Regions from separate parts of the Halomonas mongoliensis genome, predicted to be linked through region 2. Evidence: predicted binding sites of a transcription regulator. Region 2 holds the regulator's gene; each other region holds the start of a gene.

Region 1 (2,266 bases), 890 kb from region 2:
GCCGTCCAGCGTGCCGGGTGGGCAGGATCGCGGCGTCGAGCCTGCCGGCGGCGACCTCGGCGGCCAGCCGTGCCAGGGCCTCCGCCCTGGTGGTGTTGCCGATGCCGGGAAACACCAGAATATCGCCGCTACTGCTGGCAATGGCCTCGTTCAGCCGCTGCCCCAGGGGGAGCGGTGCTACCGACACCAGGCGTGCGCCGAAGCGCTGGGCGATGCGTGGCAGCCGCGCATCGCCGGTGTCATCCAGGACCCAGAGAGTAAAGGTGGCTTCGCCTGCCGCCTGCGCCAGCGGTGCCACGACCGCCAGCTGCCGGGGCAGCCTGGCGCCGGCACTGCGTGCGTCGATCAGAATGCAGGCGGTGAAGGTAGCCATGCGAGCTCCGGCAGTTGACCGCGGCGGGGGACGTGGCCGGCGGCCGGGAGTTGCTGCCGGTAGGTTCACGCTGTTGTAATCGAGTGTAGCCCTGAGTGTCCTTGAGTATCAAAAAGTTTGCATATGAAATTGCGTCACCCTGACGTTGCGCAATTCTCGTTCTGCCGGGGCTGAGGCCGGACCATACTCGCCGGCCGGGATCGCGGATGCCCTGCAGCAGTGCATGGAGATCGATTATTGCACCATCCTGGTGCGAAATGGGGGCGAGGGGGACGGTGAGCCGCGAGGCGGCGAAGGGCCTGGTTCAGGGTGGTGCGCTTCCCGGGGGCGTTTTTGTCTTTCAAATCAGCCCTGTGCTGAGGTCCTGTTGCATGTGGGTGCAATTCTGGCATGGGGCGTGCATTGTATTGGGCAGCATCGGGTCATGCCCGGTGATCGTGGGCAGAGTGCCCACGGCATGCTACAACTTCGCAACACCTCAACGCCCCGAGCACCGCTCAACCGGAGGACACCATGTCTGCCAAGACTCTCGCCCTGATTGAAGAACATGACGTCAAGTGGGTCGACCTGCGCTTTACCGATACCCGTGGCAAGGAGCAGCACGTCACCATCCCGGCCCGTGACATCGATGAGGAATTTTTCGAGAACGGCCAGATGTTCGATGGCTCCTCCATCTCCGGCTGGAAGGGCATCAACGAGTCGGACATGATCCTGCGCCCGGAAGATGGCACCGCCTTCCTCGACCCCTTCACCGAGGACTCTACCCTGGTGCTGCGCTGCGACATCATCGAGCCGGCCACCATGCAGGGCTACGAGCGTGACCCGCGCTCCATCGCCAAGCGCGCCGAGGCCTACCTGCAGTCCACCGGCCTGGGCGACACCGCCTTCTTCGGCCCCGAGCCCGAGTTCTTCATCTTCGACGAGGTGCACTGGAAGTCCGATATCGAGGGCTCCATGTACAAGATCACCTCCGAAGAGGGCGCCTGGTCCACCGACCGTCCCATCGAGGGCGGCAACCTGGCCCACCGTCCGCGGGTCAAGGGCGGCTACTTCCCGGTGCCCCCGGTGGACAGCTTCCACGATATCCGCGGCGCCATGTGCAACACCCTGGAGGCGATCGGCCAGACCGTCGAGGTGCACCACCACGAGGTGGCCAACGCCGGCCAGAACGAGATCGGGATCAAGTTCAACACCCTGGTCAAGAAGGCCGACGAGGTCCAGGAGATGAAGTACGTGATCCACAACGTGGCTCACGCCTACGGCAAGACCGCCACCTTCATGCCCAAGCCGCTGGTCGGCGACAACGGCAGCGGCATGCACGTCCACCAGTCCTTCTGGAAGGATGGCAACAACCAGTTCGCGGGCGACGAGTACGCCGGCCTCTCCGAGATGGCCCTCTACTACATCGGCGGCATCATCAAGCACGCTCGTGCCCTGAACGCCTTCGCCAACGCCTCCACCAACTCCTACAAGCGCCTGGTGCCGGGCTTCGAGGCGCCGGTGATGCTGGCCTACTCGGCCCGCAACCGCTCCGCCTCCATCCGCATTCCCTACACCGCCAGCCCCAAGGGCAAGCGCGTCGAGCTCCGCTTCCCGGATCCGACCGCCAACCCCTACCTGTGCTTCGCGGCGATGCTGATGGCCGGCATCGACGGCATCAAGAACAAGATCCACCCCGGCGACGCCATGGACAAGAACCTCTATGACCTGCCGCCGGAAGAGGGCAAGAAGGTGCCGACCGTGGCCCACAGCCTCGACCAGGCCCTGGATGCCCTGGACAAGGATCGCGCCTTCCTGACCGAGGGTGGCGTCTTCACCGACGACATGATCGATGCCTATATCGAGCTGAAGATGGAGGACGTGGAGCGCATCCGCATGACCACTCATCCGATC
Region 2 (2,266 bases):
TGACCCATATCCGCGACAACCTCGGCATGAGCCTCTCCGGCGGCGAGCGCCGCCGGGTGGAGATCGCCCGCGCCCTGGCCACGGAGCCTGCCTTCATCCTCCTCGATGAGCCCTTCGCCGGGGTCGATCCGATCTCGGTGGGGGAGATCAAGGGGATCATACGCCAGCTCAAGGCCCGCGACATCGGCGTGCTGATCACCGACCACAACGTCCGCGAGACCCTCGACATCTGCGACACCGCCTATATCGTCGGCGACGGCCAGATCATCGCCGAGGGCAATGCCGAGGCGATCCTCGCCAACCAGCGGGTACGCGATGTCTACCTGGGCCAGGACTTCCGGCTCTAGCCACCCGCCGCTTACCTACACAGCTTGCTGATATACCAGCCGTTCTTGCCTGGCGGCATGACAATTGCGCATGGCACGAAAGTTGCAGACATTGACGGAGAAAGGCGCTTGCATCGCCCATCGCCGCCGGCTAGGGTGAAGGCTTTCCACACCCGAGGGACTCGTTAGACCATGGCCATGAAAGCCTCCCTCCAGCTGCGCGTCGGTACCCAGCTGACCATGACGCCTCAGCTGCAGCAGGCCATCGCCCTGCTTCAGCTCTCCACCCTGGACCTGCGCCAGGAGATCCAGCAGGCACTGGAAGCCAACCCCATGCTGGAGCTCGACGAGGGCTTCGGCGAACAGGCGGTCAGCGAGGCCCCCGAAGCGGAGTGGGCCAGCGAGATCCCCGACCAGCTGGCCACCGACAGCGACTGGTCGGACACCTACCAGGACTTCAGCGCCCCCGCCTCCGGCGGCGAAGGGCCAGATTTCGAACGCGAGGCCGCCGGCCAGAGCCTGCAGGGCCACCTCAGCTGGCAGCTGGCCATGACCGACCTCACGCCTCGGGAGCAGCAGATCGCCGAGAGCCTGATCGACGCGGTGGATGACGCCGGCTACCTGGCCCAGCCCCTGGAGGAGATCCGCGACGGCCTGCGGGACCAGGGTCTCGAGGGACTGCGCAGCGCCGAGGTGGAGCAGGTACTGCTGCGCCTGCAGCAGTTCGAGCCTACCGGGGTCTTTGCCCGGGAGCTGCGCGAATGCCTGCTGCTGCAGCTGGCCGCGCTGCCCGACGACACCCCCCTGCTGCCCCAGGCGCGCCGGCTGGTGCGCCAGTTCCTCGAGGCGCTGGCCGGCGGCGACCGCCGCCTGCTCAAGCGCCGCCTCGGCCTCGACGACGACACCCTGGACGCGGCCATCGCCCTGGTCCGCTCCCTGGACCCCCGTCCCGGCAGCGCCTTCGCCGGCACCACCAGCGACTACGTCACTCCCGACCTGGTGGCGCGCCACGACAGCCACGGCTGGCACGTGGAGCTCAACCCCGAGGCGCTGCCCCGGCTGCGCATTCAGCCCGACTACGCCGCCCTGGTCCGCCGCGCGGACAAGAGCCAGGACAACCAGTTCCTCAAGGACCATCTCCAGGAGGCGCGCTGGCTGATGAAGAGCCTCTCCAGCCGCAACGACACCCTGCTCAGGGTGGGGCGCGAGATCATGGCCCGCCAGCTGGACTTCCTGGAGCAGGGCGAGGAGGCGATGAAGCCGCTGATCCTGGCCGATATCGCCCAGGCAGTGGAGATGCACGAGTCCACCATCTCCCGGGTCACCACCCAGAAGTACATCCATACCCCCAGGGGCGTCTTCGAGCTCAAGTACTTCTTCTCCAGCCAGGTGGGCGGCGGCGAGGGAGACGCCCACTCCAGCACCGCCATCCGCGCCCGGATCCGCAAGCTGATCCAGGAGGAGACGCCGCGCAAGCCCCTCTCCGACAGCAAGCTGGTGGCCCTGCTCGACGAGGCCGGTATCCAGGTGGCCAGAAGGACGGTAGCCAAGTACCGCGAAGCTATGGGCATTCCGGCCTCCAGCGAGCGCAAGCGGCTCAGGTAATGCAGGACCGTAGCGCTCTCAAGGGTCGGCCGCGAAGCCGTGGGCATTCCGGCCTCCAGCGAGCGCAAGCGGCTCAGGTAATGCAGGACCGTAGCGCTCTCAAGGGTCGGCCGCGAAGCCGTGGGCATTCCGGCCTCCAGCGAGCGCAAGCGGCTGCGCTGAACCCCACTCCCCAGCATGCCCCATCCGCACGGTCCGGGCAGCGTCTCCCGGGCACGAGCGAAGGTCGCGATGACCTGCATCACTGCGGCGCGCGGCGTCACCGCCACAGGGGGTATGCAAGGCAGGAAAAAGGGTTACAATCGAGGCACCACCAACGAGCAAGGAGCGTGTCA
Region 3 (2,266 bases), 890 kb from region 2:
GCGCACCCGGGCCATCAGGTCGAGGCCGTCGATGCCGGGCATACGGATATCGGTCACCAGCACGTCCGGGGGGTTGTCGAGCAGGCCCTGCAGGGCGCTGTCGGCGCGCTCCATGCACTCCACCTTCAGGTCGGGCTGGGCGAGCGCGCGCTCCAGCACCCAGCGGATGGCGCGGTCGTCATCGACGATCACCACGCGTGCGACGTCAGTCATGGCGCTTCTCCAGGGGTATCAGCAGTCGGAATTCGGTGTGGCCGGGCTCGGAGTCGCACTCGATCAGGCCCTGATGCTGGTGCAGGATCGCCTGGGCGATGGAGAGCCCCAGGCCGCTGCCCTCGGCGCGGCCGGAGACCATGGGGTAGAAGAGGGTCTCGCGCAGCGCCTCGGGGACCCCGGGGCCGTTGTCGACCAGCGCCACCTCGCACACCAGGCGGTGGCGCTCGGCCCCCAGGGTGAACTGGCGCCGCGCCCGGGTGCGCAGCACCAGCCGGGGGTCCGGCGTCCCCGCCTCGCTCATCGCCTCCACGGCGTTGCGGGCCACGTTGAGCACCGCCTGGATCATCTGCGCCTCGTCACCGGCCAGGTCCGGCAGGCTAGGGTCATAGTCGCGCTCGATGGCGACCCGGGGATGCTCGGCGAGCAGCAGCGACCTGACCCGCTCCAGCACCTTGTGGATATTGAGGGGCTCGTGGTGGGTCATGCGGTTGGGGCCGAGCATGGAGTCCACCAGGTCGCGCAGCCGGTCCACCTCCTCGACGATGATGCGGGTGAACTCCCGCTGGCCGGGGTCGTCGAGGTCGCGCTCCAGCAGCTGGGCGGCGCCGCGGATGCCCCCCAGAGGGTTCTTTACCTCGTGGGCCAGGCCGCGGGTCAGCACCTTGATGGTCTCCTGGCGGGTCAGGAGCGCCTCCTCCCGGGAGATCTGCATCAGCCGGTCACGCGGCTCGATCTCCAGCAGCAGCTCCTCCCGGGAGAGCGGCGTCACCGTGTAGTCCACCACCAGGGCATCACCGGCCAGCATCACCAGGCGCGCCTCCCGCTGGGTGAAGGGGTGGAACTCGTCACGGGCCTTGCCGAGCACCTCGCCGAGCCCGTCGTCGCTCTCCATCAGCTGGCAGAGCCTTGCCCCCTGCACGCGTCCCAGGCTGATCGCCAACAGCGCCTCGGCGGCGGGGTTCATCCACTGCAGTCTCAGCTCGCCATCGAGCAGCACCACGGCGGTGGTGAGGTGCTCCATCAGGCGCTGATACATCGAATCGGCCATATCGGCTCCACGGCTGCCCATCGCTATCTCCTGGCTCCTGCGAGATGTTCTGCAAGAAGCGCGCCAGGCCGGCCGGGCCCATGCCCCGGGGCTTATCGGGCGATAAGGGGGCGGCACTGCACCAAAATAGTGCACAAGCGCCTGGCCTGCACCCGCCCATGACCTCGGATGGTGCGACGTCTGCCCGATCTCAGTTCAGACGAGTGGCGTCCCGCGCCTCCTGGCGGCGCAGGGGTGGCGCCTCATCGGGCAGCCGGCGGACAGGCTCGCCCCGGCGCAGTGGCGAAGGGGGCTCGGCAGGCGGCGGTGCCGGCTTCAAGGGCCAGGGGGGACGCACATCGCCATGCGGGGGGCGACAGGGCCTTGGGCCACCGTCCGGGCACCACGGCCAGGGTGCCCAGCGAGGGGGTAGCTAATCGGCCGGGCGGTTGACGCTGGCCCGGTGCACATAGACGGTGACCGGCGAGGTGCGGTGGCGCACTGCCCCGCTGCCGTCCAGCAGCTCCGCCTGCAGCACATGCTCGCCGGGGTTCATGTTGGCCACCATGAAGGCCGTGGTATGCATGGCCGTCTGGCTGACCTGGCCATTCACCAGCAGGCGCACGCGGTGGTCCTCGCGCAGCTCGGGCTCGATGCCAAGCTCCACCGGGACATTGCCCGCCGCCCCCACCGGGAAGGCCTGCTCATGGGTAGGCGAGAGCATCCGGAAGCTGTCGTAGGGCATGAAGGGCTGGCCCGGCGAGGCGCTGGGGGCCGGCGCGGTGCCGCCCTCCAGGCGCGGCGCCGGCTCGCCGGTGCGCACCTCCCCCCTGGAGGGCACCACCGTCACCGGCGCCAGCTCCACCTGCTCGCCGCCTCGCTCGGGGTTGTCGGTAAACACCACGTTGCCCTGGGCATCGGTGATGCGATAGATCGTCTGAGCCTGGGCCGCCAGGCTGAACGATAGCCCCACCGCCAGTGCCAACATGACCTTGTGCATGACTCCTCCCCTGCGCTGCCGCC

What was found. Region 2 encodes sigma-54, which starts transcription at its own class of promoters, with help from an activator protein. Its sites were predicted from a motif close to TGGCACNNNNNTTGCTNT; they were not measured.
Region 1: the regulator sigma-54 is predicted to act here: its motif matches at 760-777, upstream of glnA (glutamate--ammonia ligase).
Region 3: the regulator sigma-54 is predicted to act here: its motif matches at 1,313-1,330, upstream of glnL (nitrogen regulation protein NR(II)).

What each region holds. Positions count from the first base shown of each region.
Region 1 is NZ_CP199288.1:1,984,808-1,987,073, forward strand. It holds gene ACRYRV_RS09345 (hypothetical protein) at 1-373, opposite strand, end outside; gene glnA (glutamate--ammonia ligase) at 887-2,266, shown strand, end outside.
Region 2 is NZ_CP199288.1:2,879,567-2,881,832, reverse strand. It holds gene lptB (LPS export ABC transporter ATP-binding protein) at 1-347, shown strand, start outside; gene ACRYRV_RS13550 (RNA polymerase factor sigma-54) at 519-1,931, shown strand; gene hpf (ribosome hibernation-promoting factor, HPF/YfiA family) at 2,266-2,266, shown strand, end outside.
Region 3 is NZ_CP199288.1:1,987,217-1,989,482, reverse strand. It holds gene glnG (nitrogen regulation protein NR(I)) at 1-213, opposite strand, end outside; gene glnL (nitrogen regulation protein NR(II)) at 206-1,252, opposite strand; gene ACRYRV_RS09355 (DUF4124 domain-containing protein) at 1,677-2,243, opposite strand.